3 regions of the Paenibacillus sp. FSL R7-0216 genome follow, and region 1 is predicted to be linked to each of the others. Evidence: riboswitches for the same ligand, from Rfam matches in the RefSeq annotation. Region 1 holds a riboswitch; each other region holds the start of a gene.
What was found. A riboswitch is a leader RNA that binds a small molecule or an ion and turns the genes downstream of it on or off. The one in region 1 is predicted to bind cyclic di-AMP.

Region 2: another riboswitch for cyclic di-AMP. It lies ahead of MKZ15_RS12245 (3D domain-containing protein); the one in region 1 lies ahead of MKZ15_RS00580 (C40 family peptidase).
Region 3: another riboswitch for cyclic di-AMP. It lies ahead of MKZ15_RS18425 (hypothetical protein); the one in region 1 lies ahead of MKZ15_RS00580 (C40 family peptidase).

Annotation. Positions count from the first base shown of each region.
Region 1 is NZ_CP150222.1:117,806-128,340, reverse strand. Features, by position in the region: gene MKZ15_RS00585 (C40 family peptidase) at 1-293, shown strand, start outside; cyclic di-AMP (ydaO/yuaA leader) riboswitch at 534-888, shown strand; gene MKZ15_RS00580 (C40 family peptidase) at 893-1,384, shown strand; gene MKZ15_RS00575 (GNAT family N-acetyltransferase) at 1,645-2,142, shown strand; gene MKZ15_RS00570 (cytochrome c) at 2,307-2,666, shown strand; gene MKZ15_RS00565 (4a-hydroxytetrahydrobiopterin dehydratase) at 2,760-3,053, opposite strand; gene MKZ15_RS00560 (hypothetical protein) at 3,225-3,518, opposite strand; gene motA (flagellar motor stator protein MotA) at 3,709-4,512, shown strand; gene motB (flagellar motor protein MotB) at 4,496-5,302, shown strand; gene rluF (23S rRNA pseudouridine(2604) synthase RluF) at 5,361-6,065, opposite strand; gene MKZ15_RS00540 (ATP-binding protein) at 6,107-8,005, opposite strand; gene tadA (tRNA adenosine(34) deaminase TadA) at 8,361-8,858, shown strand; gene MKZ15_RS00530 (hypothetical protein) at 8,954-10,027, opposite strand; gene MKZ15_RS00525 (YitT family protein) at 10,133-10,535, opposite strand, start outside.
Region 2 is NZ_CP150222.1:2,709,343-2,719,877, reverse strand. Features, by position in the region: gene glgA (glycogen synthase GlgA) at 1-407, shown strand, start outside; gene MKZ15_RS12265 (alpha-glycosidase) at 436-2,184, opposite strand; gene MKZ15_RS12260 (transporter substrate-binding domain-containing protein) at 2,462-3,313, shown strand; gene MKZ15_RS12255 (amino acid ABC transporter permease) at 3,410-4,072, shown strand; gene MKZ15_RS12250 (amino acid ABC transporter ATP-binding protein) at 4,059-4,781, shown strand; cyclic di-AMP (ydaO/yuaA leader) riboswitch at 4,979-5,147, shown strand; gene MKZ15_RS12245 (3D domain-containing protein) at 5,155-5,856, shown strand; gene MKZ15_RS12240 (polysaccharide deacetylase family protein) at 5,907-6,734, opposite strand; gene MKZ15_RS12235 (dihydroorotate dehydrogenase electron transfer subunit) at 6,926-7,621, shown strand; gene MKZ15_RS12230 (dihydroorotate dehydrogenase) at 7,618-8,550, shown strand; gene MKZ15_RS12225 (hypothetical protein) at 8,588-8,932, shown strand; gene glp (gephyrin-like molybdotransferase Glp) at 8,929-10,197, shown strand; gene mobB (molybdopterin-guanine dinucleotide biosynthesis protein B) at 10,242-10,535, shown strand, end outside.
Region 3 is NZ_CP150222.1:4,024,026-4,034,560, reverse strand. Features, by position in the region: gene MKZ15_RS18445 (DUF4269 domain-containing protein) at 1-475, shown strand, start outside; gene MKZ15_RS18440 (cupin domain-containing protein) at 472-807, shown strand; gene MKZ15_RS18435 (nucleotidyltransferase domain-containing protein) at 859-1,644, shown strand; gene MKZ15_RS18430 (hypothetical protein) at 1,603-1,899, opposite strand; cyclic di-AMP (ydaO/yuaA leader) riboswitch at 2,158-2,337, shown strand; cyclic di-AMP (ydaO/yuaA leader) riboswitch at 2,446-2,621, shown strand; gene MKZ15_RS18425 (hypothetical protein) at 2,739-3,140, shown strand; gene MKZ15_RS18420 (hypothetical protein) at 3,159-3,266, shown strand; gene kdpA (potassium-transporting ATPase subunit KdpA) at 3,375-5,045, shown strand; gene kdpB (potassium-transporting ATPase subunit KdpB) at 5,074-7,101, shown strand; gene kdpC (potassium-transporting ATPase subunit KdpC) at 7,126-7,695, shown strand; gene MKZ15_RS18400 (histidine kinase) at 7,764-10,121, shown strand; gene MKZ15_RS18395 (YfiT family bacillithiol transferase) at 10,207-10,535, shown strand, end outside.

The DNA of each region.
Region 1 (10,535 bases):
AGCTGCCTCACCAATCCGGATCCCAATACAAAATGGGAACCGCCGTTGAGAAAAGCGAATTGATCGCCGGCGATCTGGTCTTCTTCAATACTTCCGGTAAAGGCATTTCTCATGTCGGCATCTACGTCGGCGACGGCAAATTTGCTCATGCTTCCTCCTCCAAGGGCGTAGTCATCAGCAAATTAAGCGATAAGTATTACGTCGAGCGTTACGTTGGAGCCAAACGGATCATGAGCAACGACAAGTATGAAGATGTGACCGGTGAAGTTGCTGAGCACGATGATGTTCAATAAGTAAAACCACGAAGCCCGTGGGGATGTTGATAACAACGTCTCTGCGGGTTTTTTCTTTCTCCTCGCTCCGCTCCTTAGGAACCATTACCCACGAAATCCTTCGTCAAAACAGGCCAAAAGAAGCCTTTTTCCCTACAAACTTGTCAACTCTGGACGCCTTTGGTAAAATGAAAAACGTAAATAGTAACAACTTTGTAATGATTCTTGTAACTGTTCTTGTGCAGCATCTTGGGTGCAACCTACAATGAAATGCCGAATTCCCAGGCACCCGGGAAACGGGGGACCCACCAAAGGGTGAATTGATCTGCTTCGTGATGGAAAGAAGCCTTTTTGAACTGCCTTTCCAATCAAGGTTAAATAGTCAGGTTTGGAGCACCGAGAAGGTTGGATGAAGCTAGGGGCTGAGCAGCGCAGCGTAGCTGAAAGCTACGTGAGCAGCGGAAGGCCCGGCTGAATTCAAGATTCGATGCCGAATCCTCATCTTGAGCTGCTTCGTGATCTGAAGATAACTATTTAACCTACCTCTATAGTGAGATCATAGGGAACCTTCAACCGAATCCATAAGCTAACCTCGTAGGCCTTGGAAGGAGTATGACATCTTGAGAAAGACTTTGACAGCAGCGGTAACGAGTTTGGCCCTTCTGTTCACCTTGGGGGCAGGGAGCGCCTTTGCCGACGCGGAAGCCACGGAAACAACGCCGCTAGCCAGTATCGTAGATTCCGTATACGGGACGCCTTATAAATTTGGGGGCACCACGACAACGGGATTCGATTGCTCCGGTTTTACCCGGTATGTGTTCAGCCAAATGGGCATCAAGCTCGCACGCGTGTCGGCCGCCCAATATAAGCAAGGGACGCCGGTATCGAAGAAAGAACTCCAAGCAGGTGACCTCGTTTTCTTCAAAACCACGGGGACCGGCAAGGTATCGCATGTCGGTGTTTACGTTGGCGAAGGGGAATTCGCCCACGCGTCCTCATCCAAAGGCATCCGCATCGACAAGTTAAGCAACAGCTACTACCAGAACCGCTACGTTGGCGCGAAGCGTGTTCTCAGTAAATACGGTTATTCTGTTTACGCTACGGAATCCTGATCACCCGGGATTCGTCAAGTTCATTGTCTCTCGCCGCAAGCCGCGTTTCCGACTCGGAACAGCTTGCGGTCTTTTTATGTTCGTGGCCTTATCTATATAACGAGACGTCCGGCAAAAAGGTTACCGGAAAGTTGGAAATCCGCTGAAAATCCATGAATTCCCTCCTATCGGCAAAAGCCTTTACAAGCTGCGTAAATCCGGCTATTGTGAGGGTAATAGAGAAACTACGACGGATTTACCTCTACCAAAGGAGGGGCAATATGGATCAAGCGAAGTCTACGTTTCGAATCGTGCCAATGGAAGAACCGCATGGCGCGGAAATTTGCACTTGGCGTTACGATTCTCCTTACGATATTTACAGCTGGCTGCCCTGGGATCAAATGAAAGCGCTCGATGTAGAGTTTGGGAATCCGGCAATCCGTGCCGAGCAGTATGTCTCCGTGTTGAATGAAGCCGGCGAGCTGGCGGGCTTTGCCCAATACTTCCCGATGGAGGGGGTGACCCGGCTCGGCATCGGCATGAAGCCTGATCTTTGCGGTCATGGACTAGGCAAACTCTTCGTAAGAACCATCGTAGAGGAAGCCCGGCACCGCAAACCGGACAATCAAATCGACCTTGAGGTGCTCACCTGGAACACCCGAGCGATTCGAGCCTATCAAAAGGCCGGATTCGTCATTACCGACCTTTACGAGAAGATGACGCCTGGCGGGGTGTCCAAACCGTTTTACTGCATGGTACACAAGGGGCTGCCTGAATAAGGGCAAGCCCCTTTATACACCTCACTTTGAGCAACGCAATGAGATAAGGCACATATTTCCGGCGAATGTAATTATTTTTGTTCCTAATTTTGACACAAAGACTATGATCGGACCGCGTGTTCCGTTATAATGGATAGGTAGCATACATAGGAGGGGCGATTGGAATGCAAAAGTGGATCATGAGCGGTTTGTTCGTCATCGCAGGCGCTTTAGCCCTGGTATTGATGTTTACCTTGCCAAGCCGGGAACAGGCCGAGCAAGAAGCCAAACCGCAATTGCCTGAAATCACAATGAATGCGGAACAAGCTGAAGCCACCGTCAAAGCGAATTGCATTTCCTGTCATGGCGATACGCTGCAAGGCGGAGCAGGCCCGAATCTGCAGAAGATCGGCTCGCAATTGTCCGCGGACCAACTCTACTCGATTATCACCAAAGGAAAGGGCGGCATGATGCCTTCGTTCAAGGATCGCTTGAAAGAAGAGGAAATCGCCAACGTCGCCATGTGGCTTGCGGAGAAAAAATAAAGGCATTCAAAAAGCACGCCCGCCGGGAAACTTATGTTCCCGGCGGGCGTTTTTTCCCCATACCTATCCGTTCTTATGCCTAGTCAATCAATCTCACGAGCGCATCTTCTCGAAGGCCTCGTTGTATTGCTGCGCCTCTTTGATGTCAACGGCCGTAATGCCACCGTCCTCCCACGAGGTCAGACGGAGCGTTACCGTTTTATAGTCAATCGTGATAAAGGGATGGTGGTTAAACGCCTCCGAGATCGCCGCGACCTCATCGACAAACGCGATTCCCTTCATAAAGTTGGTGAACGTGTATTTGCGGAAAATCCATCGTCCTTCTTCAAGCTCCCAGCCATCCAATTTTTCCAAATGCGCTTCTACTTCTTGCGGTGTAAACGGCATTATTCTTCCTCCCCGTTCTCTTCAAGAACTCCTGTATATGTAAGCATCCCCGTCACGCACCAGGATCTGAAGTTGATTTGTCCTAGCCCCGTCTCCATTTATTGTATTCTCCAACCCATACCTTCATGCGTACCGGCCACTGATGGACCTAGCAGCGATGGAACTAAAGGTTCAAATCAAGGAAACTGAAGTCAGTTCTGCATCTCCGATAAGAAAATTAATGCGGTGGCCCTCAGGATCATAGATCACGATCGCACTCCCTACCTCAATCATGGGCTCCGTACCGAGCCCAAAGAACAAATCTTCGGCCAGTGCTTCGAGCACCTCGTTCCGATCTGCGTCGGATAATACTTCCCACTCCGAAGGCTCCATTTCGAAGAAAAGATAACTATCTTGAATCCGGCCAACCGCGTTCGTCAAATCAGCCAAAATAAATTCATAATCTCTGCCGTGTTTTACGCCCACTGCGATATCCTCCCTTTCGGCCTCTCCATTCCGGCCGTATTCTTATTATACCGGAAAAAACCACTTAAAAAAAAAGGGAAATCTGTCGATAAAATAGTTAATCGTTTCAGACTGTGCAGGAACGCCTCTTTCCGCAAGGATGCGGGGAGGCCAGGAAAGGGTTCAATTTCTCTCAAGGACGAGGTGTACAATGGAAATTTCAACAATTATTGGTTTGATTCTCGGATTTGTCGCCCTTATTTTAGGGATGTTTCTGAAAGGCGCGCCGATCGAAAGTCTGGTTTCTAACCCAGCAGCCTTTGTCATTATATTTGTCGGGACGGCGGCCACGCTCTTCATGGCCTTCCCAATGTCGGAAATGAAGAAATTCCCGACATTGCTCAAATTGACGGTCGCCAAGCCGAAAATGATTAGCAAAGCGGAATTGATCACCCTGTTCATGGAATGGGCGACGATTACCCGCCGTGAGGGCCTGCTGGCTCTGGAAGCGAAGGTCGAAGAGATCAATGATGACTTTTTGCGTGGCGGCATGCGGATGATCATCGACGGTAACGACCAAGAGTTCGTGCAAGACGTGCTGACAGAGGATATCGCTGCTACGGAAGAGCGTCATAAAGCCGGTGCATTGATGTTTTCTCAAGCAGGGATGTACGCGCCAACGCTAGGGGTACTCGGCGCCGTGGTGGGCCTGATTGCCGCCCTGTCCGATATGAGTGACATCGAGAAGCTGTCGCATGCGATTTCGGGCGCTTTTATTGCCACCGTATTTGGTATCTTCACCGGTTACGTATTATGGCATCCGATTTCCAATAAATTAAAACGTCTGTCCAAGAAGGAAATGGAAGTTCGATTGATGATGGTGGAAGGCCTGCTGTCGATTCAATCCGGCGTATCCACGATCGCGATTCAACAGAAGCTTGCCGTGTTCTTAACCCCTGCCGAACGAGCGGAAATTCTAGAAAAGGGGGCGGGTGAGGGTGAGCAAAAAGAATAAGCATCAGGATCACGAAGAACATAACGACGAAAGCTGGCTGCTTCCTTACTCCGACTTGATGACGCTCCTGCTCGCCTTGTTCATTGTCTTGTTCGGAATGAGTACCGTCGATGCCCAGAAATTCCAGGAGATGAGCGAAGCGTTTCAAAGCGTGCTGACCGGCGGATCAGGAGTTCTGGATCAAAACGCCATGTCCAGCAACACCAAGACATCCAACAGCGACAGTGAATTACCGAAGCCCTCCTCGGACGGCTTGATGACCAAGAAGAACGAACTGAAGCGGCAGGAACAGCAAAACCTAGAGGCTTTGAAAAAACAGCTTGATACCTATATCAAAGAAAACGGTTTGACCGACGACCTGGAGACCAAGCTGAATCAATCCCAACTGATGATCACGATCAGCGACAAAGCGCTTTTCGCTTCCGGGGAAGCCGTGGTCAAGCCGGAAGCCCGTCAGTTGGCCAAAGCGATCTCAACCATGCTGCAGAAATTCCCCGACTATGAGATCATCGTATCCGGACATACGGACAACGTTCCGATCTCAACCTATGAATTTCCGTCCAACTGGGATCTGAGCTCGGTTCGGGCTTTGAATTTCATGAAGATTTTGCTGATTAACACGAATTTGGATCCGAAAAAATTTAGTGCGATCGGTTACGGCGAATACCACCCCGTTGCCGGCAACGATACCGCGGTCGGGCGGGCACAGAACCGCCGGGTCGAGGTCTCGATCATCCGTAAATATGCGGACAGCAGCGAGCAGCTGGGCGTAACGGCTGCTCACGAGTAAGACGCAAAAGGACAGGCTCCTCCTCCGAGGCAAGCCTGTCCTTCTTTGTTATCGTACGTTAAGTAAGCTCGTAGTTCAGAGATAAGCCCAATTCTCGCTTCTCTTGCTCGGTTAAATCGCGCCATGTACCGATCTTCTGCTGGCCCAGGTGAATGTTCATGATCCGGATGCGCTGAAGCTTCCGGACATCATAACCTAGGGCGCTGCACATGCGGCGGATCTGACGGTTTTTGCCCTCGGTCAGAATCATTCGGAATACGCGGTCCGAGATCCGCGTCACTTTGCACGGAAGCGTCATTTCGCCGAGAATTTTAACCCCTTCACTCATCGCCTTCACAAAGCTGGGTGTAATCGGCCGATCCACCGTGACGATGTATTCCTTCTCATGCTTGCCCTCCGCACGTAATATCTTGTTGACGATATCACCGTCGCTGGTTAGCAAGATCAGTCCTTCCGAGTCTTTATCCAATCGTCCGATCGGAAAAATCCGCTCCGAATGCCCGACAAAATCGACGATATTGCCTTTCACATGGGCTTCCGTCGTACTGGTGATACCCACCGGCTTGTTTAAAGCGATATACACGTGTGTGGAGCGCTTGGTCTCGATAGGACGCCCATTTACCCTAACGTCGTCCCCTGGCTCCGCCTGGCTGCCCAGAACCGCTTTGACGCCGTTTATGGTCACCTGGCCCGACTCGACCAGCTTGTCCGCTTCTCTCCGAGAACAAAATCCCGTTTCACTAATAAATTTATTGATCCTCATGATGATGCTTTCGGTCCCTCCGCTTGGCCTAGCAGCCCACCTCATTTAGCGATATCTGCTGCCCCTTCGTTATGATCTTCCTCCTCCTGCACGCGCGGGAGGGTGATAGTTACAGCCGTTCCTCGTCCGAGCTCGCTGTCGATCTTCAGCGTCCCACGATGTCCCTCAATGATTCGCTGGCTGATCATCAAGCCAAGTCCGGTCCCTTTCTCCTTGTTCGTATAGAACGGCTCCCCAAGCTTCTGGAGCCGATCTTTGGCGATCCCCTCGCCTTCATCGATCACCCGCAGCACGGCCTGCCCTTGGTCGTCCTCCTCTACCTGCAGAAGGATCCTTCCACCTTTAGGCATGGCCTCCATCGCATTCTTCAACAGGTTGATGAATACCTGCTTCAATTGGTTCTCTTCACAGTGTACCAGAATTGGGCTGGGGGAGAAATGAACCTCGAATACGATATTATGTAAATGAGCTTCGCTATCCAATAAGGACACGACGTCGCCCATCGTAAAACGAACGTCCCTGGTCTGGAATTGCACCGCCTGCGGCTTGGCTAAAATGAGAAACTCACCGACGATGAGATTAATCCGATCCAGCTCCGCGAGCATCACATCGGTATGCATGATATTAACTACTCGGGCTCGTTGCTGCATTTGAAGAAATCCGCGCAACGTCGTCAGCGGGTTGCGAATTTCATGCGCCACCCCGGCAGCAAGCTGTCCGACGGTCGTCAATTTCTCTGAGCGCCGGAGCAGGTCTTCCATTTTATTGTGTTCCGTCATGTCCCGGGAAATGCTGATCAGTGCGGTGATTTTTCCCGCTTGGTCAAAGATAGGGGACACGCTAATGCTTACTTCCACAGGGCTGCCGTCCTTCCGCAATCGGACGGTTTCGGCGATTACCGATTCGGCGGTAGCGATTACGTCGGTTTCCGGACGCCAGATCAACCTTCCGTCCATCTCGGAATCCGGGAGAAATTCCAGAACGTTCCCGACAATTTCATCACTCCGCCAGCCGTATAACCTTTCGAAAGCGGCATTCACCTGCAGGACCTGACCCTTGATATCTGTAATATGGATGGCATCTGCGGTCTGGCTGATAATCGACTCCAGATACTCCTTCATCGACCGATTCTCTTCGTTCTTCCGCTTCATCTCAGCGGTATATCGGCCCAGATTATCAGCCATGATGTTAATTTTATGAGCCAGCAGTCCGAGTTCATCAAAACTGCCGACTTTCAGCCGGGTCTCAAGCTTACCCGAAGCTAATACATTCACTTGGTCCAAAATATGACGGATCGGACGGATCAAACCTCCGGCCATCCCGTAGCTCCCCATGATCATCAATACGAGCAAGGAAAGGGAAACGATCAGTTGGCTGATCATCTGTTTAGCAATCGCTTCGGCGATCGGGGTATAACTGGAGACGATCCGAATAACGTAGGGTTTCTCGCCTCCATTCGTAATAGGGACATAACTCTCCAGGACGCGCTTGCCGTTGATGCGGGTATCCACCAACAAACTGCGATTTTGGGAGATCGCCTCCGCAACGGAACGCTTCAATACCTGATCATTCTTATATCGGTACGTTCCAAACAACAATTGCCTCTCATCCAAGCGATTCGGGTCAATCCCCGTTATCTCCATCAGACTAGGATTCGTACCTAACGATTTTTGGGAAACCCGTTCCGGGCTTGTCATGGTCAGAATCGCATCCGTCATATCGCTGCTCATTTTGCCGCCTAACGTGAGCTTGACATAGTTATATACCGACCGACTTTGTTCGACAGAAATGGCTATTTGATTGGCCGTCAGCATCATGTTCGCTTCGCTGTCCAGGCGCAAATTATCCCGTACCGTAAAATAACTTAGCACGATATTCAGAGACAGGATAATTAGCGCAAAACAAGATATAATCAAAGCAAGCTTTGTTTTTATAGTCAAGCGTTTATCCCACCCCTAGAGCTATTTTTATGGATATATATGGGATTGTAAAAAATTCTAAATCCATCATACCTTTTACGACAAGTTTTGCAAAGACGTTGAAATTCCCAGTTCGTTTCCCTACAATATGTAGAAATGCCTACTCGTCTGGTCCATAAGACTCAAAGAAAAGGGTCCGTCATACGATAGTTATCCACAGGATATTAACATACTCACAGCTCATTGGGATAATATGTGTATAATAATGGGGATAATCCAGCGGTTATGCACAATGTTACCCACAACATGTTAACAACGAATGCTTGTTCGTTGGACAAGACTTGTGGATACGCTGATAAGGAGTTGATTTGTTCACATGCCATCCTCATTTCCTTTAGTCCCTGAACCGCCACCCTCAACTTATCCTCACGAGCATTGGATGGCAGAGGCTATACGTGAAGCACGCAAGGCGGAAGCCATCGGCGAAGTGCCGATTGGTGCGGTCATCGTCCGAGGTGACGACATCGTTGGACGTGGCTACAATCTCCGTGAGAGCTCCCACGATGGTACCGCCCATGCCGAGATGATTGCGATCCGCGAGGCCAGCGAGCATCTCGGGGCCTGGCGACTGCTTCACTGCCGCCTCTACGTCACGCTGGAGCCTTGCCCGATGTGTGCAGGCGCGATCGTCCAATGCCGCGTTCCTCATGTGATATACGGTGCTCCGGATCCGAAGGCAGGTTGCGCCGGAACTTTGATGAACCTGCTGCAGGAAACGCGATTTAACCACCGCACCGATATCACAGCCGGCGTCCTGCAGGAAGATTGCGCCTCGTTGTTAACCGAGTTTTTCCGTCGGCTTCGGAAGAAATAAAATCTACTGTAACGACAAGAACCTCCAGCCCCATGAGATCATGGAACTGAAGGTTCTTATCGTTTATGCACAATGTTTGAATCGTACGCTTAAGCTTAATAGCCAAACTGGCCCATTTCTTCTTGTAGCTGCTCCAAAGTCAGCGTGTCTGTCGGAATGCCGATTTCAAAGGCCGGTTTCTCATTAATTTGAGTAAAGCGGCTGGTCATTTGGACAGCAACCTTGATGTTCTCCTTCGTTTCCGGATCGTTTACGGCGACATCTGCCTGAACGTTGTAATACGCCGGGTAGTTGTTCTCGTCGATCGCGGTATCCACCGTGAATTTGTTGATTTGTAGATGATTCTTCATCTCGTCCAACGCTTTGCCCAGTTCGTCCTGGTTACCTTCTTGCAGTTCTTTCTTCGCCTGCTCAAGTTCTTCTGGCGTCAGCTGCAACATCGAACGGTATTCTTCTTTGGACAATATATCCAGCATCTTCGGCAACGCTTGATTCACCAGAATCGTCACCGCTTCTTTTACATTGTCATTCGTAATGGCGAATTGGACCACCTGCTTCGCTTTGAAACCTTCCGGCAACGAAGCCTCTTTTGGATCGATGTTGGTGAAGTAAGCTCCGGATTCATACTCAGCAAATAAAGCTCCCATTAATTCCGTGCTGAGCTTTTGGCTCTTCTCCGGATTGAACAGGTCCGGATTAAACTCCTCGCCGCTCTGCTCCGCCAGCTCTTTCATGTCGAGAACCAGGAATTTCCCAGTCACCGACTCCGGCATTGGCAGGAACGGAATGCTTGGTACCTTAACGTACAATTTCTCCGGCGTCACGACGAGCGGAATCGTAATTGTCGTCGTCATATCCCCTGTCAATTTGACTTCCAGTGTTGCTTCGGCTTGCATCGGGTCCTTCTGGAAAATTTGCTTGATGTTGATCTCAGCGTTCTTCAGCATGGATAATACGGCGCCCACTTCCGGGGACTCTGCCTCTTCCATTTCAACGGAAAAATCCAAGATCTTAATTTGATTCTCCAACACGTACGAGTTCATCTCAAGCGCCTTCACAGCTGCGCTGCTCAAGGCTTCCTTCGGTTCCTTCTTGCTGCTGCAGCCGGCCAAGACCAGCACGACAGACAGCATGACCAGCAAGCAGGACGTCAATAACTTTTTAAACATACCTTCTCCTCTCTCCTACCCATTCATCCTCAGTAAAAGCAAAATTTTTCTAAACATAACATATCATAAACCATTTGCAAGGATTTCGGAATACGTTCCGCTGAACTAATGAATTGCTTTCTTCTTGAAACGTCCGCCCTTAACATCATGGATATTTCCGACTGCCAAAAATGCATTTTCATCGTAATGATTCACGATTTCCTTCAGCTTGGCTTCTTCCAAGCGGGTAATGACGCAGAAAATCACTTTCTTCGGGTCGCCGGAAAAACCGCCTTCTCCCGACAAATACGTAACGCCGCGTCCCAAACGGCTTAAGATCGCATCACCGATTTCATCGATCTGGTCGCTGATGATCCAAACCGATTTCGACTCGTTTAAACCGTCTACGACGATATCGATGGTCTTATAGGCAATATAATAGGCTAATAACGAGAACAACGCGCGCTCCCAGCCAAACACGAAGCCTGCACCGAGCAGGATGAAGAAGTTGAAGAACATGATGATCTCG
Region 2 (10,535 bases), 2.6 Mb from region 1:
CGGCAACCCGTCACCCGGGAAAGCTGGCGGTCCAAATTAAATTTAGCGACGCGTTGTCCCGACGCATCTACGCCGGCAGCGATTTGTTCCTTATGCCTTCGCGGTTCGAGCCTTGCGGGATCAGTCAATTGCTGGCGCTCCGATACGGAACGATCCCCGTCGTGCGGGAAACCGGGGGTTTGAACGATACGGTGCAGTCCTATAACGAGTTTAGTGGAGAAGGCAACGGCTTCTCATTCCGCAATTACAACGCACATGACATGCTGCATACGCTGCGCAGGGCGTTGTCCTTTTATCATAAGCCCGAGCATTGGAGCCAGATTATAGCGAATGCCTTTGCCGGCGATTACGGATGGGATGCCTCGGCTCAGCAATATATCCAAATTTACGAAAGCCTAAAGAAATAGCGGACGTTTGCGTCCGCTTTTCCTTTTGTTAATTTTGAATGTGTCGGTACAGGATTCGAAAACCGTAGGCTTCGAGTGAGATGTTCATGATCCCATTCACCGGCGCCACCGCTTCTTCGGTCAGGGCATCCCGCCAATCGCTCGTCTGCATGGGATGCGTTAAGGTAACCGCCTTCGGTGTATTGTTCATCCAAACCGTAAAATGCATGTGCTCGTCCATACGTTCGTAAATGATACTGGGATCCCCCGGATCGGCATGCAAAAACCGAAAACGGCCGTGACGGAGAGCGGTATGCCGCTTGCGCAGCTCGATCATCAGCTTGTAGAAATCATAGAGCTCACGATCCTGCTTGCTGCGGTCCCATTCCATACATTTACGGCAGTCCGGATCTCCATCGCCGGTGAGTCCAATTTCATCGCCGTAAAACACACAAGGCGTCCCAATATAGGTAAAGAGAAACACGACGCATAGCTTGAGCTTTCGCTTGTCGCCACCGACACGGGTTAGCAGGCGCGGAGTGTCGTGGCTCCCCAGCATATTAAAGACGACTTCATTCGTTTGATGCGGATATCGCATGATCAGCGAACCCATCTCATCGGAGAAGGCGGCTCCGTCGACCCCTCCAGTAAAAAATTCTAGCACTTTATCGGCAAACGGGTAATTCATCACGGAATCGAATTGATCTCCCAGCAGCCAATTCAACGAATCGCTCCACACTTCTCCGATCAGATAAGCCTCCGGATTCGCTTGTTTCACGATTTGCCGAAATTCGCGCCAAAACGGATGATCGATTTCATTCGCTACATCCAGCCGCCAACCATCTAATTTGATTTCCTTAATCCAATATTCGGCGACGCCTAGCAAATAATTTTTCAAATCAGGGTTGGCCGTATTAAATTTTGGCATATTGGGAAAAAAACCAAACGTATCATAAGTAGGTACCCCGTTTTCTACTTTTACCGGGAAGCGGTTTACGTGAAACCAGCCGGAATAGGGCGAAGCTTCGCCGTTTTTGAGCACATCTTGAAACGGAGGGAAATGCTCGCCGCAATGATTAAATACCGCGTCCAGCACAACCCGAATTCCTCTTTCGTGACAACGCTCCACCAGGGTTTTCAGCAAAGCATTGTCGCCGAAGTGAGGATCAATCTGCTTGTAATCCACAATATCGTATTTATGATTGGAGGGCGCCGTAAACAGAGGGGTCAGGTAAAGCGCCGTGACGCCTAAATCCGTTAAATCGTCCAAATGGTCGATGATCCCTTGCAAGTCTCCGCCAAAGTAATTATCACGGGTTGGCTTGCCTCCCCAAGCCTCAACCGGTTTCGGATCATTGGACGGATCTCCATTGGCGAACCGCTCCGGCATGATCTGATAAAAAACGGCCTGCTTCGCCCATTCCGGTACCCTGACCACTTCAATTTCGTGGATATACGGGAACTCGAAGCATTCGCCGGGCGGATGGGGGGCCTCCGATTGAATTCCTGCGTCCAGCAGGTATACCGTTTCCGTCCCGGCGGTGAGCTTAAAGGCATAGGAAAGGCGTTTATATTTGGGACGCACAGCAACCTCCCAATAGTCGAACATGCGGTCATGAGCCGCTTTTTCCATCGGCAGTTCCTGGTAAGTTCCCGCCCAGTCGTATTTGTCCCCGGTCATCGCGTAAACCTGTTCAACATCATCCCGTTTGGTCCGGATGCGGAGGTGGATCGTCATGGGGTCGTAAGCATAAGCCCATTTATCTCGGGGAACGTGGTAGAGCGCTTCAAGCAGCACGGTTTGGCGCCTCCTCTCGTGAATACTCGTGATCGATCGTTATAGAGTTCATTATTCCCAAACGGGATGCGGAGCATGAACCCGAAGCGAAACATAAATATTCAAGAAATTGACCAAAGTATGATAAATGGGAATCTCTAGGGACGACTTAAGTCGGAACTGTGAAAATATGATGAATGCTATGAAAATTGTTTTGCATATATATGCATTCTGATTTATAATTAGCCCAGTAATCATCTTAGAACGAAAATATCGAAGCAGAACAGGAGAGAGATCCATGAAAAAATGGGGCATGTTATTCATAGCAGTCATGATGGTAACTTTGGTGCTGGCCGCTTGCGGTCAGGAAAAAAATAACAGCGGGAACACGGCGAACAACGCCGGTCAAGCCGCGAACCAAAACGAAACCCAAGCGGGCGGAGAACAAACCGAACCGGCTAAGAAGCTGGTCGTCGGCATGAGCGCTGACTTCCCGCCGTACGAGTTCCACATTAAGAATGACAAAGGCGAAGACGAAATCGTTGGTTTTGACGTCGAGATCGCCAAAGAAATCGCTAAGGATATGGGCGCTGAGCTTGAGATCAAAGACTTGAAATTCGACACCCTGCTGAATGAGCTGTCGAGTGGACGCGTTGATCTCGTCATCTCGGGGTTGAGCCCGACTCCAGAACGTGCCGAACAAATCGATATGTCGAAAATTTACTACAAAGCCGAGCAGGCTGTTGTGACCCGTGAAGCGGACAAAGATAAATTCAACACGATGGAATCGCTGGAAGGCGCTAAAATCGGCGTTCAGCAAGGTTCCATTCAAGAAGATATGGCTAAAGAAATCCCGAACGCTCAATTGACTTCGCTGGGTAAAATCAACGATATCATTATGCAGCTAAACACAAACCGTGTTGATGCAGCCATTCTGGAAGGACCGGTTGCTGAATCGTTCGTGAAGAACGTGAAAGGCCTGGTGATCACGGATGCCAAACCGGTGACTGAAGATGATGGTTACGTGATCGGCATCAAGAAAGGCAACCAGGAGCTGTTGGATCAAGTGAATACAACGCTCGATCGCTTGATTAGCGCTGGCAGCATCGATCAATTCGTTGCCGAAGCGAGCGCGCTGGCCGAGAAATAATCACGGTATCCATCTGCAGAAAATAGCGAAGCCATTTCGCTATTTTCTGTTTTTTTGCGTAAGGGTTTGAGGTAAAGGAGGAGGAAGAAAGGCGTTATGGACTTAATATCGATGTTTATGGAATACCGCAGTTACTTCTTGGCAGGTGTCCAGTATACGCTGCTCTTGGCAGCAATAAGCGTATTTTGCGGCTTTATTCTTGGTTTACTCATCGCGTTGATACGGATGTCGCCTTGGGGAATCGTGCGGTTTCTCGGTCATGCCTGGGTCGAATTTCTGCGCGGCACGCCGATGATGGTTCAGCTCTTGATTATTCACTACGGATTTGCGTTTGTGTTTGACGTGAACTTCACGCCGATACAATCCGGGGCGATTACGTTGTCGATTAACAGTTCCGCCTATCTGGCGGAGATTTTCCGAGCCGGCATCCAAGGCGTCGACCGCGGACAAGGGGAAGCGGCACGTTCCCTGGGGATGACGAAAGGGATGGCCATGCGCCATATCATTATTCCGCAAGCGATCAAATCGGTGCTTCCCGCGATCGGCAATGAATTTATCACCATCATTAAAGAATCGTCGATCGTTTCGATTATCGGTACGGCCGAGCTCATTTATCAAGCGCAATCGGTCGTCACGATCACGTACGACGGGATGACGCCTTATCTGATCATCGCCATCATGTACTTTATTCTGACATTCACGCTGTCCCGTATTTTGAGCGTGTTCGAAAGGAAGTTGAAGACCAGTGATCACCGTTAAAGGCTTGCATAAAAAATTCGGTCAACTGCATATTTTGCGCGGAATCGACCTAGAAATCTCCAAAGGGGAAGTCGTCGTCGTGATCGGTCCCAGCGGATCGGGAAAAAGTACCTTCCTCCGTTGTCTGAATCTGCTCGAGGTTCCGACCGAAGGCGAGATTACGTTTGAAGGCGCGTCGATCACCGGCAAGAGACACGACATTAATAAAACCCGCGAGAAAATGGGGATGGTGTTCCAGCATTTTAACCTGTTTCCGCACAAAACCGTGATCAACAACATTACGCTAGCTCCGATTCGCGTGAGAAAACTCGACAAGAGCAAGGCGGAAGCGATCGCGATGGATCTGCTTCACACCGTGGGCTTGGAAGATAAGCGGGACGTATATCCGGCCCAGTTGTCCGGGGGCCAGAAGCAACGGATTGCGATTGCTCGCGCGCTGGCCATGGAACCGCATGTCATGCTATTTGACGAGCCGACATCGGCGTTGGACCCGGAAATGGTCGGGGAGGTGCTCGATGTCATGAAGAACCTGGCGGAACGGGGCATGACGATGGTTATCGTTACACACGAGATGGGGTTTGCCCGTGAGGTTGGCGACCGTATCCTGTTTATGGATCAAGGCGTGATCCTCGAGCAGGGAACGCCGCAAGAGGTGTTTGGATCGCCGCAGAATCAGCGGACCAAAGATTTCCTGAGCAAGGTTCTCTAAGAGGTTGTTCAAAATAAGACGCAATAGACCGTCCGAAAAGATAGATTCGGGCGGTCCTTTTTTTGCCTTTTTGCTGCCGAACATATGATCTTTTTTAACATTACGTTTACGATTGGACACAAAAATGTAACCCGTCCTATCAAGGTTTTGAGCCATTTGGTGAGAATTACCTGAGCTTCTGGTTACAAAATTGTGATATATTCAATAAGCCGAAACCTTACTTCAAGGTGCGGGGGACGAAAGCTGATAACGAACCAGGGTGAACCGAATTCGTTTCTTGGGGTGAAGCGCGTCAATGGATGCGCCGGGAACGTTCCTTTTTTCCGAATCCGACAACTAACTCCGCAGGCGCAGTAAAAAGGAGGGCAATTCATTGAAAAGTCGCATTTGGTCTAAAATAGCAGCATCGGCGTTGATCGCCGCAAGTTTGACGATTACCCTGCAGACGGCTTCCGTCCATGCAGACGCGGTACATAAAGCCGTGGAGGGAGACACCTTTTATCTTCTTGCCAAACAATACGGCGTGGAATTGAACAAGCTGATCGCCGCAAATCCAACCATTAATCCGCAGAATATATACGGTGGCTTGAACATCACCATTCCGGGGGGAGAAACCCGCGCATTGGCTTTGGCTTCCGCCGCACCGGCTAAACAGGAGGTTGTGCCGGCCGCAACTTCGACGACAGCTGTCGCATCCAAGCTGAAGGTGATGTCTAACGACAACGTCGTTGAGGCTTGGGGAAAAACGTTTACTTACTCGCAAACTATTAATGTGAAAGCCTCGGCATATACCGCGTCGGCAAGCGAAAATGGAAAATGGGGCGCGGTAGACTACTTTGGCAACCCGCTGAAGCTCGGCACTATCGCCGTTGACCCGAAGGTCATCCCGATGGGCACGAAAGTCCTGGTAACCGGACACAGCCATGATGGCTTGCCGGATCAAGCGTTTGTGGCTACAGCCAGCGATCAGGGCGGTGCGATTAAAGGGAACCGCATTGATATCTTTATTCCGGGGAGCACAACTGCCGCGAAAGCATTCGGCTATCAAGACGTTACCCTGTACGTACTGAAATAGGACACGATCACAAGCAAGAGAGCTCCCTCAGACGAGGGAGCTCTTTTGCGTTAGCGATATTTGGTTGTTTGCAGAAGCTCGGCCAGATCGACGAAATGATAACCTTGCGCCTGCAACGTGTCGATAATCTCCGGCAGAGCTTGAATCGTACCGTTCAGATTGGATCCGACACCGCCGCCCGAATGCTGAAGGATAATTGAGCCAGGACCCGCGGTATCAATCACGTTTGATTTAACCTTGTTTTTGTCGATGCCTTTCCAATCTTGCGAATCTACATTCCAATTGACGAGGGTATAGCCGTTTTTCTTTGCCCACTGCACCTGTTCCTCCCTAATCTCCCCATAAGGCGGGCGGATGAGCTTGGGGCGGTAGCCTACGGAATTTTGGATAATTTTCTCCGTACGCAGGATTTCCGTTTGAAATTGTTTGACGGAGCGCTTGCGGAAATTCGGATGACTGAAGGAGTGATTGCCGATGAGATGCCCCTCTTGATGGATCCGTTGCATCAACTTGGGAAATTTCTTAGCCCGTACTCCGACCACGAAGAAGGTTGCCTTGATCCCTTTACGATGAAGCACATCGAGAATTTGTGGCGTAAATCGTGGATCAGGACCGTCATCGAAGGTCAGGGCGATCTGTTTCACTTCCGGACCTCGGAATTTGAAGGTCTCCGAATATTTGCGTCGCAGCTCGCTTAGATCTACTGGTTTGGCGTCCACAGGTGCCGCCTTGTTCTCTTTCAGATCTCCTTTATCCGACTGACTCCTTGTTTCATGAACAACTGAGGAGGCATGAACAGTCTGAAGCCCGGAGCCGCTGTAAATAAATAGAGAAGCGGCCATGCACAAGAATAGTGCTCTCTTAAGCTGGATAAGCAAGGTTAGTCCTCCTTCATTCCCATACTGTACCTAAGATGTAGTATTCCCTAACTGTTGCAGAAAATGAATGAAAACGATAAAAAAACAGCAGTTATGGAAACCAATATGCGGTTGTGAGATAAATCACAGACGTTCTTGGCGAAAAATTGCATCCTTTGATGAAGCATAAATGAGAGGGATGTGATAGATTCGTGGCAACTGTAGTGGCCAACCAAGAAGTCGCGCATGGGGTGTTCAAGCTCACAGTGCAAGGGAAGTTCACGGGGAAAATGGGGCAATTTTATATGCTGCGCGCCGGGGATCAATATCCTTTGCTCTCCCGTCCGATTAGCATCTTTGATCTCAAAGAGGACCAAATCGAGTTCCTGGTTCTGGTTGCGGGGGAAGGAACCGCACGTTTATCCGGACTGAAGCCTGGGGATTCATTAACACTGGACGGTCCGTTTGGCAACGGATTTCCGCCCTTGGAGGGAAAGACGGCTTTCGTAGGCGGCGGAATCGGCATCGCCCCATTTTATTACGCACTGCGTGAAGCGCCGGAGGCCGACGTATACCTCGGCTACAGCCGCGAGTCCTATATGGTCGAAGAGTTTCAAGCTGCATCCCGTGGCAGAGTCACGGTTGACGTGGGCGGCTCGATATTAGATCGGGTAGATTTTCGGAACTATAATACGGTGATCGCCTGCGGGCCTCATCCGATGCTGCATGCGGTCCAGCGCAAACAAGCACAAAGCGGCGGCCAAACCAAGGTCTACGTTTCCTTGGAGAATCGTATGGCCTGTGGCATCGGCGCTTGCCTTGTATGCAGCGTGCAATGCAAAGACGGACGGAAGAAGGCCTGTGCAGACGGGCCGGTATTTTTAGCGGAGGAGGTCGTGTTCGCATGACTCGATTAACGTGCAGCCTCGCGGGGGTTTCTTTTAAGAATCCGGTCGTCATGGCCTCCGGGACGTTTGGTTTTGGCAAAGAGTATGGGGCAATTTACGATATTAACAAGCTGGGCGGATTGTCTGGCAAAGGGCTAACGTTACATCCGAAGGCCGGGAATGACGGGATTCGCGTTGCGGAAACGGCGTCCGGGATGCTGAATAGCGTTGGCCTGGAGAATCCGGGAGTCGCCGCCTTCCTGCGCGAAGAATGCCCGCGGTGGGAGCAGCTTGATTTGGCACGAATCGTAAATTTGGGCGGGAATTCGATTGAAGAGTATGTGGAAGGCGCCAAGCTGATAAATGAGGATGCGGCTAGGCGGAAGCAGGAAGGCAGAACCGCCGTTGACATGATTGAGCTGAACATTTCCTGCCCGAACGTTAAAGCCGGAGGGATGGCCTACGGGATCAAAACAGACATTGCCCGTCAGGTGGTCCGCGAGGTCCGGGCGGCAACGGCGCTGCCGCTGGTCGTCAAGTTGTCCCCGAACGCTGAGGATATCGTCGGTATGGCCGTGATGTGCCAGGAAGAACATGCGGACGGCGTATCGCTGATCAATACGTTCTCGGCGATGAAAATCGACATCTTCAAGCGGCGGAGCATCTTTGACAATTTATATGCCGGTCTGTCCGGTCCGGCTATCAAGCCGATCGCTTTGCGAATGGTACATCAAGTCAGTCATGCCGTGACAATCCCGGTGATGGGAATGGGCGGGATCAGCAGTGCAGAGGATATTGTCGAGTTTATCATGGCCGGCGCGACCGTCATTCAGGTGGGGACCCATAATTTCGTAAACCTGCGAGCGGGGGAGCGGTTGGTCAGCGATCTTGAGGCATGGATGAACCGGGAAGGCATCCAGGCCTTGGACGAAATCCGCGGAATCCTATAAAATAAAGGCATACTGTTTTGGAAGGGAGCTGCGGCAATTGTCATTCGAGGATATCAAGCTGGAAGCGATCCCGGTCGGACGTGATTTGCTGCTGCTAATCACGGGAGGCGTCTCGCACATTGGCGCGGCGTCAACCGCTTATCCGTCGGGTGAAGGCACTGAAGCGTTGACTTCCGCTGTGCCAGGGCACAAGGAGCATACCTTAAGCGAAGAGTATGCCCGCCGCGCCTCTGCGTCGCTAGGCCGAACCGTCACCGTCGTTATGGGCATTCATTACGACAATTTGAGCAAAGAAGAAATTAAAGAGATTTCAAAACGAACGACAGAGATGCTGGATCATTATTTGCTGGAACAGCAGGGGAATGGAGCGAATCCGCGATGAGAGAAGCCGATCAGGATAAATTTCGCCGCAAAGCGCTTCCGGTAGCCGAAGCACAGGCGAAAATCATGCCTTATGCGAAGGCAACGGAAGCCGAGATGATTTCGCTACCTGAGGCTTACGGTCGAATTCTTGCGAAGCAGGTCGTCGCACCGCACCCGTATCCGCATTTTCGCCGCTCGGGCATGGACGGGTTCGCGATTTTGAGCAGTGATACGTCAAATTGCCATGCAGGACATCCTGTCCTTCTGGAAGTGGTGGATGAGATACCTGCTGGATCGGTTCCCAAGGCGAAGTTAAAGCCGGGACAAGCGGCCCGTATTATGACCGGGGCCAAGGTTCCCGATGAAGCCGACGCCGTTGTCATGTTCGAAATGACCGAATCTGTGCTCCAGGAAGGTCAGACCTTTATCCGATTGATTCGCGAAATCGAATCGGGTAAGAATATTACGCCGATCGGGCTTGAGTTGTCCGAGGGAGATGTGATTCTGGAGGCTGGCCGCAAGCTGTCGGCTGGCGAGATTTCCGTGTTGGCCACATTCGGCATCCACCGCGTCCCGGTAATGAGACGCCCGAGAATCGCGGTTTTTTCCACGGGGTCGGAACTGTTGCGCATCGATGAACCTTTGCAAGACGGGCGAATCCGTAACAGTAATACGTATTTGCTGTACAGCCAAATTACCGAAGCAGGCGGCGAACCGTTCTTGTTCGAGGCGATCGAGGATGATTTAACCAAGGCGAAGGCGCAGGTTGAGGCGGCGTTCGCCAACTACGATGTTGTCGTCACTACCGGCGGCGTATCTGTCGGAGACTATGATATCATGGCTGATCTGGTGTCGGGCGGCAGCGTGGATATGCTGTTCAACAAAGTGACGATGCGACCGGGGAGCGTAACGACAGCCGCAGTGAAGGACGGAAAGCTGCTGTTTGCATTATCCGGTAACCCGGGGGCTTGCTTCGTTGGTTTCGAGCTGTTCGTCCGTCCGGCGATCGGAAAGATGATGGGAATCGTTCAGCCGTTTCTGCCTGAGTTGACGGCAGAGCTAGCCCGACCTTATCCCAAAATCAATAACTTTACCCGCTTCGTGCGCGGCCGGCTGGAGCTCCGCGAAGGCAAGCTTTACGCCATTCCGGCAGAGCTGGACGAATCAGGCGTAATGATCACGATCAAGGACAGCGATGCGTTGATCGTGATCCCTCCTTCCAGTACGGGGATGGAAGCGGGCGAGCGAGTAACTGTACTGAAGCTGCCGGGAGGTAATCTCTGAATTTGATTCAATTATGGGTTTCGTAGGATGGAGGAGGGGCTGGCGTGGTATCGGTTTTACAAATCGTCGGTTATAAAAATAGCGGGAAAACGACGTTAATCACTCGATTGGCAAAGTTATTTAATGGCATGAATCTTCGCGTAGCCGTGATCAAGCATGACTTGCACGGGTTTGATGCCGATCGGGAAGGCACGGATTCATTTCGCCATCGGGAGGCCGGTGCTGCAGCAGCAGCGATTACTTCGCCTTGGCGAACAGCGATTTTCGAAGAGCGAGAAACGCCGCTATCCGAGCTCATCAATCATTTCGCCGGCTATGATCTGATCTTGGTGGAAGGC
Region 3 (10,535 bases), 1.3 Mb from region 1:
TTGCTATCATCCCGTCTTGGCCGGAACCATTCCGCTGGATATCGATTTGCCCGAAAGCGACTTGGACATCATCTGTGAGGTTTACGACGCCAAACGGTTTGAGCAGGAACTGGAGCTTCATTTTGGGGTATGCTCGAACTACGCCTGCTCCAGCAAAACCGTCGGCGGCCTCCTGCGAACGGTTGCGAACTTTACGCATCGCGGTTTCGCGTTTGAGGTGTTTGGTCAGCCGAAGCCGGTAACCGAGCAAAACGCATATCAACATATGATTGTTGAACACCGATTGCTAGAGATGGGAGGGCCGGAGGCATGGGATGCCATCCGTAAGCTAAAGGCAGCGGGGCTAAAGACGGAGCCGGCCTTCGGCAGGTTTTTTCGGCTGGAGGGTGACCCATATGAAGCGCTGCTGGCTATGTATGATTGGGAGGACGCGAGACTACATCATTTTATGGAAGAAAGGAACGGAACGAAATGATCAGCAAAGAGAATGCGGAACACTATATTTGGGGTGGGAATTGCGATGGCTGGCGGCTGGTGGATCGGGAGGACTGCAGCATTATTCATGAGAAAATGCCCCCGGATAGCCAGGAAGTCCGGCATTTCCATCAAACGGCGGAGCAATTTTTCTTTGTCTTGTCCGGCTGCCTGCATATCGAAATTGCTGGGACCGAGCATGAGCTTCATTCCCATGAGGGAATCGAAATTCCGCCGAACACCCCGCATCAGGCCATGAACCGATCGGACGAAGCGGTGGAATTTCTCGTTATTTCACGCCCAAATACGCGGGGCGACCGAGTATTAGCTTAAATGAGAGGGACCGGCAATAAGTCGGTTTCAAGAGAAGGAAGGGAATAAGGAATGTACGCACATCATGCCAAGTCGATCGAGAAACTAAAGGCCAAGCTCGCCACCCGGGAGGATATTCTGGCCTTACTGGTTTCCGGTTCGATTGCCCACGGATTCGCGAAACCGTCCTCGGATGTAGACGTGATGATTGTGGTATCCGAGGAGGATTATGCCCGGCGGGTAAGCACCGGAGAGACGACGTATTGGGAAAATGAATCGACGGACTATGAGTCCGGTTACGTGGACGGAAAATATATCTCTTGCGGATTCATGAAGCAGGTGGCCGAGAAAGGGAGCGAGCCGGCCCGTTTTGCATTTGAAGGGGCGATCCTCGCTTTTTCAAACATCGCGGGAATGGAGGAACTGCTGGCAGATATCGTTCGCTATCCGGTAGAACGTAAGCAGGAGAATATCTCCCGTTTCTTGGCCCAGTTCGAAGCGTGGAAATGGTATTCCGCCGAAGCCTTCAAGCATGACAACCTCTATCTATTGCGACATGCCGTCAATAACTTGGTTTTGTTCGGCGGAAGACTGATCTTAGCGCATAATGAAATGCTGTATCCGTACCATAAGTGGTTTCTTAATGTTCTGGAACAAGCTCCGGATCGGCCCGAAGGCTTCCTGCATTTGATCGAACGAATGCTGGAAGAACCAACGGCCGAGCATATCGAAGCGTTTTACCAGTCGGTCCGCGCGTTTGCCGATTGGGGCGAGGATGGACGAAGCTGGCCCTCGCGATTCATGGAAGACAGCGAATTAAATTGGCTGGGCGGATTTACGCCGATAGGCGATATTTAACCGGCTGGCCAGGACCGCTATGCTTAATTCCCCGCAGCGATTTCCTTCAGCCGTTCCTTGATCGACCCGGTACATACGCCGCCATGGTAGCAACCCTTCGCGGATCACGTCCAATTGTCCGGGAACCCCGGTGTCAACGAGGACGAGATGATCGGTACCCCATAACAGCGCCGCATGGACCGGCATCTGGTTCCCATTCGGCAAGTTCAGGTTTAGCGGCAGCGGCATCAGTCCGGGTGTGTTCGTTTGTTTCATGTAATCTCCTCCTCGTTGTTCAAGCTTAGTTTATCTGCGCAAAATCGTAGCAGAGACTGGGGCGGAGGACAAGTCCTAGCCGGATTTCAAGTAAGGGTCTGCGATAGAGGTAATCGTAGAGAAAGGCGTTTTTTATCCTTTGAAAACGCTAAAAACGACGAAATTATAAGGTTTTTCATCTCAAATTTGCGTTTGGTCCAGCTTTACAAAGAACAAGCGCAAGCGTAATATTCGACTCATGAAATGATTCCAATAAAACAATCAGTATCGCTTAATTTCCGATCAGGAAAACGGGGGAACCAATGATCGCTGCCGATGTGAGAGTCGGCGGAACGGTCCGGGGTGAATCTCCTGCGGCAGGCGCTTGCCGCAGGAGTAGGGCGACTCTCACCGCCCGAATCCGACAGCTAACCTCGTCAGCGAAGGGAGAGAGGATGATGGACTTGTCATGGCGAGCCACAGGGATATCCTCTGTGGTTTTCTTATGCCTATTCATGAAAGGGAAGAAAGTGTTACATTAACAATTAAGAAGAAAATTAACAATCTATTTGCATCACACTGAATCCTTCCGATGCGAAGGAACGGGGGACCCATTCGGGCGGAGCGCAGGTCGCGCTTACCGCCTATGGGGCGAATCCTGGCGATAGTTGCGTATCGCGAGGTAGGGCGTCTCTCGCGCCCGAGCCCGTCAGCTAACCTCGTAAGTGCAGACGAGAGAGGAAACCTTATAGCGCGATTCCTAAAGCATAGAATACATTCATGCTGGAAGCCCGCGAAGATTCCCTCTTCCCAGGCTTCTTTTTTGATGCCTAATTTCTGAATCAGGAGGAATACAAGAAGTGGGCACTTTTGAATACGCGCTGGTGACGCTTACGAATCCATTGGCGGTAGATTTCATCAGAACGATGAAGTACCGCGAAATCCCGTTTGCACTGATGGTCAACAATGATAGAAGCCGCCAGGAGGCGATAGACCGTGGGATAGAGCACGTCATTCTAGTGGATACTACTAAACGCAAAAACAAGGTCGTACCTGATATCCCCATCGGGACGGTGTATATCTTCGAAGAATCTCTGACACTAACCTGCCGATATTTGCAATTCTGCCGTCCATGGACGTCGAAGCCGATTTATGTCATTACGCAAAAGATGCATCCTGGCGCGGTTTATAAAAAGCTTGGCGCTAACTATGTGATTTATACGAAGGGAAAAGACGTATCGTTTATTCTGCACAATGAGTAAAGGAGGATCCGATCGACGATGATGGACATTTTCATGATCGGCTTAATTATCGTTATGGTTTGCATGATGGCAGGTCTGGCAACTTGGGCTTCCAAAGCGATTTCGGAGGGTGGAGATCAGCGATGATGTGGGGACTTGGCATCTTAATCGTGGCGGTTTTTGTTTATTTGGGGTATGCGCTGCTGAACCCGGAGAAGTTTTAACATTTGCCTTTCGGAGGGATAAGACGTGACTATCTACAGTTGGATTGCCATACTCGTTACTTTGGGCCTCGCGGTAATCGTCGCCAGACCGGCCGGTCTATACTTGGCCAAAGCGTTTGACTATGAAAAGAACGGTCTGGACCGGTGGTTCGGACCTGTTGAAGGAGTAATATTCCGTGCCAGCGGCATCCGTCAGGAGAATCAGACCTGGAAGAAGTATGCTTTATCCGCGGTGCTGAGCAATTTGGCGATGATGCTGATCGTCTATCTGATTTTTCGGCTGCAAGGGTTCCTGCCGCTGAATCCGAGCGGGGTTTCAAACATGGAGCCGACGCTCGCCTTCAATACGGTGATTGCCTTCATGACCAATACGGATCTGCAGCATTACAGCGGGGAAAGCGGACTGTCTTACCTTTCGCAGATGATCGGGATCGTATTCATGATGTTCACTTCGACGGCGACCGGCGTCGCCGCGGCGATGGCATTTATTCGCGGCTTGGCCGGCAAACCGATCGGCAGTTTCTTCGTGGATCTGGTTCGTGCGATCACCCGGGTTCTGCTGCCGGTATCGTTCATTTCGGCTTTAATATTCGTAGCGTTGGGCGTACCGCAAACTATGGCATCAACGGCGATCGCCCACACCCTTCAGGGGACAGAGCAACCTATCGCCCGGGGGCCGATTGCCTCGTTCTTGTCGATTAAGCAGTTCGGCAACAACGGCGGCGGATTCGTGGGCGTGAACTCGGCCCATCCGTTTGAAAATCCGGGGGGATTCAGCAATATGCTGCAAATCCTATTGATGATGCTGATCGGGACTTCCCTTCCTTTCGCTTATGGGAAAATGGTCGGGAATGCCAAACAAGGCCGGGTGTTGTTCGTATCGATGCTGATGATGTTCATCGTCATGCTTGGCGTATTGCTTTCGGCCGAAAGCGCCGGCAATCCGGCATTCAACGCCCTTGGCATCGCGCATGGCCAAGGCAGCATGGAGGGCAAGGAGGTTCGTTTTGGCCTAGCCCAGTCGGCCTTGTTCGCGACGGTCACAACCGCGACGGAGACGGGAGCGGTCAATACGATGCACGATACGCTGACGCCGATCGGCGGGCTGGTTCCGCTGGCGAACATGATGCTGAATACGGTCTTCGGCGGAGCGGGCGTCGGAATCATGAACGTGTTGATGTATGCGATGATTGCGGTGTTCTTGTCCGGTCTGATGGTTGGGCGCACGCCGGAATTTCTCGGCAAGAAGCTCGAAGGCAAAGAGATGAAGCTGATCGCCGTTAATTTGCTGGTTACCCCGTTCCTGATACTGGCACCCACCGCTCTGGCTTTGTTGGCTTACCCGGATACGATATCCAATTCCGGTTTCCACGGCTTAACGCAAGCGATGTATGAATTTACTTCGTCCGCGAACAACAACGGCTCGGGTTTCGAAGGGCTTGGCGATAATACGCCGTTCTGGAACATCGCCACGGGCGTCGTGATGTTCTTGGGCCGCTATTTCTCGATCGTCGTCTTGCTGGCGGTGGCGGGCTCCTTGGCCGCCAAGAAATCGGTACCCGTCACGAGCGGCACGTTCCGTACGGATACGGCTCTGTTCGGCGGCGTCTTTCTCATCATTGTGATCCTCGTCGGCGCGTTGACTTACTTCCCGGCTCTCGTATTGGGGCCGATCGCCGAGCATCTGACTTTACTGCCATAGGTTGAAAGAAAGAAGGAGTGGAACGGACATGCGTAACAAGAAAACGATGTTATCTCGCACGATCGTCAGTCATGCGGTCAAGGAATCGTTTATGAAGCTGGATCCAAGGCTGATGGTCCGTAACCCGATCATGTTCGTGGTCGAACTCGGATTTCTCATCACGTTGATATTGATATTTGTGCCCGATGCCTTCGGTGGCGGGGTGTCGCGCGGGTTCAATTTGACGGTATCGCTGATTTTGCTCGTGACCGTGCTGTTCGCGAATTTCGCGGAGGCTCTCGCGGAGGGGCGCGGCAAGGCACAAGCGGATTCGCTTAAACAAACGAAGAAAGAAATCACGGCCAATAAACTCGTGGGCCAGCAAGTGAAGCAAGTTCCTTCGACCGAGCTGCGCAAAGGAGACCTCGTCATCGTTTCCCAAAGCGAAATGATTCCGGGGGACGGCGAAGTGGTGGAGGGACTGGCTTCTGTCGACGAGTCGGCCATCACCGGCGAATCGGCGCCGGTGATCAAGGAGGCCGGCGGAGACTTCAGTTCCGTAACCGGCGGCACGAAGGTGATCAGCGACCAAATCAAGGTGAGGATCTCCAGTGACCCCGGCGAGTCCTTCCTCGACCGGATGATCTCGTTGGTCGAAGGGGCGAAACGCCAAAAGACGCCGAACGAAATCGCATTGAATACCGTTTTGATTAGCTTGACCTTGATCTTCTTGATCGTGGTGGTCACGCTGCCGTTCTTTGGGAATTACCTGGGTATCCGGATCGAAGTCCCCATATTGATCGCCTTGCTGGTTTGCTTGATACCAACGACCATCGGCGGCTTGCTGTCGGCCATCGGGATTGCGGGAATGGATCGCGTAACGCAATTCAACGTCCTGGCGATGTCCGGGAAAGCCGTCGAAGCGGCCGGGGACATCAATACGATTATATTGGATAAAACCGGGACGATCACGTACGGGAACCGGATGGCCAGCGAATTTGTGCCGGTTGGCGGGGCAGGCCTGGCGGATGTCTCCGCCTGGGCGGCGATCAGTTCCGTCAAGGATGATACGCCGGAGGGGCGTTCGGTGTTGGAGTTGATGAGAAAACAAGGCTTGGGTTATGACGCTGGCCTTGCGGACGGCGGGGAATTCATTGATTTCAAAGCGGAAACCCGGATGAGCGGCATCGATTTGCGGGACGGCCGGAAGGTACGGAAAGGGGCGGTGGATGCCGTCAAGAAATGGGTCATCGCCCAAGGCGGGCAAATCCCCGACGATCTAGATCTAAACAGCGATGCGATTGCGACGGCGGGGGGCACTCCATTAGCGGTAGCGGTCGATCACTTCGTCTACGGTCTGATTTATTTGAAGGATACCGTGAAACCCGGGATGCGGGAGCGGTTCGAACAGATGCGGGAGATGGGGATTAAAACGATCATGTGCACGGGCGATAACCCGCTTACGGCAGCGACGATCGCGCGGGAGGCCGGCGTGGACGGCTATATCGCGGAGAGCAAGCCGGAGGATAAGATCGCTGTCATCCGTAAGGAGCAAGCCGAAGGAAAGCTTGTGGCGATGACGGGCGACGGGACGAACGATGCCCCGGCGCTGGCCCAAGCGGATGTCGGAATCGCCATGAACAGCGGCACCGTAGCCGCGAAGGAAGCAGCCAATATGGTCGATCTGGACTCCGACCCGTCGAAGATCATCGAGGTCGTGTCGATCGGCAAACAGCTGCTGATGACCCGCGGCGCCTTAACCACGTTCAGCATCGCCAATGACGTTGCCAAGTATTTTGCGATTATCCCGGCCATGTTTATGCTGGCGATTCCCGAGATGGGGGTTCTCAATGTCATGCGGCTAGGTTCTCCCGATTCGGCGATCATCTCGGCGTTGATTTTTAACGCAATCATTATTCCGCTGTTGATCCCGCTCGCCATGAAAGGGATTGCTTACAAGCCGATGAGTTCCTCCAAGCTGCTGGCGCGCAATCTGTTCATTTACGGAGTAGGCGGCGTGATTGCTCCGTTTGCGGGGATCAAAATCATCGATATGCTTGTCCACTTATGGATTTGATATTTCTTGAAGGGATGGTAAGCCATGCGAACGATTTGGATGATGCTGCGCGCCAGCGTCGTGTTGATGGCGGTAATTTTGCTGTATCAGTTGGCGGTGCTGGGGATTGCCCAGGCGGCAATGCCGGATAAGGCAAATGGAAGCCTGATTTATAATGAAAGCCAAGAAGTCGTCGGCTCGCGGCTGATTGGCCAAAGCTTTACGGATCCTTCGTTTTTTCACGGTCGGGTGTCCAGCATCGAATATGACGCGGGGGCCTCGGGAACGCCAAACTATGCGCCGTCCAACCCGGATCTGCTTCAACGGATGACGGACGCGGTGGAAGCATGGAAGCAAGAAAATCCGAAGGTCCCGTTGAACGAGCTGCCGATCGACTTGATCACGAACTCCGGTTCGGGCCTTGATCCGGAGATCAGTCCGGAAGCGGCCCGAGCGCAAATCCCGCGAGTCAGCCAAGCCACGGGAATCGCAGCGGAAGAACTGGAACGGATGGTCCGAGACCATACCCGGGGACGGGATCTCGGGTTTTTAGGCGAACCGGGAGTGAACGTTTTGCAGCTCAATATCGAAGTTCAGCAAAGAATTGCGCAATAACCAATCCCCTGCTTGAAAAGCGATTTTCAAGCAGGGATCTTACGTTTTGCGGTGGGGGGCATTGCATTTTGCAAAGCTTTAAACGAAAATCGCCCGAAGAAATCCTAAAGTCGATTTACGAGCTGCATCGGGGGCGCTTGAAGGTGTATGTTGGAGCCGTCAACGGATCGGGAAAAACGTACCACATGCTGAGAGAAGGGCAAATGCTGAAGGCGGAGGGCATCGACGTGGTCATATGCGCCGTATCGACGCTTCAAAGGCCGGAGACCGTGGAGCAATTGGCTGGGTTGGAGCGGGTTCCCAGCATCCACTGGAAGCAGGATGGTATGGAGAAAAAGGATTTGAATCTCGACGCCTTGGTTCGACGCAACCCGGAGGTGGTGCTGGTAGACGGCTTGGCGCATGCGAACCGCGAAGGGGCGTCGTTTCCGACGCGTTTAGAGGATATTCATTATTTGCTCGGCCACGGCATCAGCATCATTACGACGGTGAACATTTATGAGCTTCGCGGGATGACGGAGCTGGTGCAGAAGCTCATCGGCATTGACGTCAAAGATACCGTCCCGGAGGGGACCCTGGAGTTAGCCGACGAGGTGCGGCTGATCGACGTATCTCCGGAGACGCTGCTCCAGCGGTTCGCCGCGGGCCATTTGCGTAACATCCCGGACAAGGCGGTGTTCAATCGCGGGAATCTCGGCGTGTTGCGCGAGCTGGCCCTACGCTGGATGGCCGAAGGCGTCAACGATACGCTGGAGAAACACCGCGAGGAGCAGGGCTTGATCGGGGCGGCGGGCGTGGCGGAACGGATTTTGGTGTCGGCCCAATATCACTGGAATGGATCGATCTATGTGCGAAGGGGACAACAAATTGCGAGACGGTTAAACGGCGATATGCTCGTGGTCACGTTCGTGAACCCGCGTCGCAAGCTGTCGCCGGAAGCTGCGACCTTCAAACGCTCGCTGACGCAGTTGTCGGAGAAGGTGGGAGCCAAATTTGCCGAACTCCCCCTTCCCACCAGGAGGATGCTGCCGCAGGCACTGGTCCGTTACGCTTTGGAGCATCGGGTCACCCGGATCGTGTTGGGCCACTCCAAGCAAACCCGGATGCAGGAATTATGGCAAGGCTCGATCGTTGGGGATATCCTGAAGCAAACGAAAAACGTGGACATCTTCGTAGTGGCGGACCGGGCTGAAACGGAGGGAGAACGCATCCTTCCGGCGAAAACCCGCGAGGAACACGGAGCCGCCGAGCCGTACCGCCGGTTGAGCGAAGCGGAAGTGGAGCAGCAAATCGGCCGGATTCGCCGCGGCAGGTTCAAGGTATACATCGGGGCTGCTCCCGGCGTCGGCAAGACGTATACGATGCTTCGGGAGGGCAACGATTTGCGCAAAAAAGGGATCGACGTACGCATCGGACTGCTCGAAACCCATGGACGTGACGAAACCACGGCCCAGGTCGGGGCGTTGCCGTCGTTCTCCCGCGCTGTACTTGATTATCGCGGGACCCAACTGGAAGAGATGGATACGGCGTCAATCCTTGCCCGGAATCCGGAAGTCGTGCTGGTTGACGAGCTAGCTCATACGAACATGCCCGGAAGCAAGCATAAGAAGCGGTACGAAGACGTTTTGGAAATTTTGGAGGCAGGCATTTCGGTGATTTCGACCATGAATATTCAGCATCTCGAAAGTCTGAACGACGCGGTCGAACAGATCACCGGCGTTCGGGTCCGGGAGACCGTACCGGATTTCATCCTTCGCCAAGCCGATGAAGTCGAACTGATCGACGTTGCCCCCAAAGCCTTGCAGCAACGGATGCGTGAAGGCAAAATCTACGCGATGGACAAAGTGGACCAGGCACTCGGGAATTTTTTCAAAACCGGCAATTTGATCGCCCTGCGCGAACTTGCGCTTCGGGAACTCGCCGACGACGTCGACGAACGGCTGGAATCCTGGCAGCGCCGCAGCCCGCTGCGGGGAGGCGCAAACCGGGAAGAAATGATCTTCGTAGGGGTTACGTTGAGTTCCGGAGCTGAGCGTTTAATTCGGCGCGGCTTCCGGATTGCCTACCGGCTGAAGGCAAGTTGGCATGTTTTTTACCGGCATAACGGGAGTGGATTCACGCCGCAGGAGCAGGAACGGCTTCAGGCGATCGAGAGGCTTACCCGCCGGCTGGGCGGAACCTTCGAGATGCAGAAGGGACCCCGTACACGAAAGCTTGGGGAAGCGCTTGTCCGCAAGGCCGACGAACTCGGAAGTACGCAAATGATCCTTGGCCAATCGGGAAGAAACCGTTGGCAGCGGTTGTGGAGGGGCGACGTGGTCTCCCTATTGCTCCGCCAGGCGAGGCATATGGACATTCTGGTTGTTGCCGATTTTGATCCTTCGGCCCAAATTAAAAAGGAGGGGATCTTCTTCTCTACGGAATAGGATATCGACAAGGCGATCTTGATCAGGTATAAATGAATCAACAAGAAAGTGGCAGTTTATTCCTGAACAGGAGGCGAACCTAGAGATGGACCCTAGATACCCTATAGGCAAATTTGCATTCGAAGGCGAGATTAACGCAGCGCAGCGGGAGCAGTGGATTCGCGAAATCGAGTCGCTGCCGGCGCGATTAAGGCAAGCCGTAGCGGGTTTGAGCGAAGATCAACTGAACCTACCCTACCGCGAGGGAGGCTGGACCTTGCGCCAGGTCGTGCATCATCTGGCCGACAGCCACATCAATGCCTATACCCGTTTTAAACTGGCCTTAACCGAAGAGACGCCGACGATCCGGCCTTACTTCGAAGACCGCTGGGCGACGCTGGCAGACTACGAGGGAGAAATTGAGGTTTCGCTGCT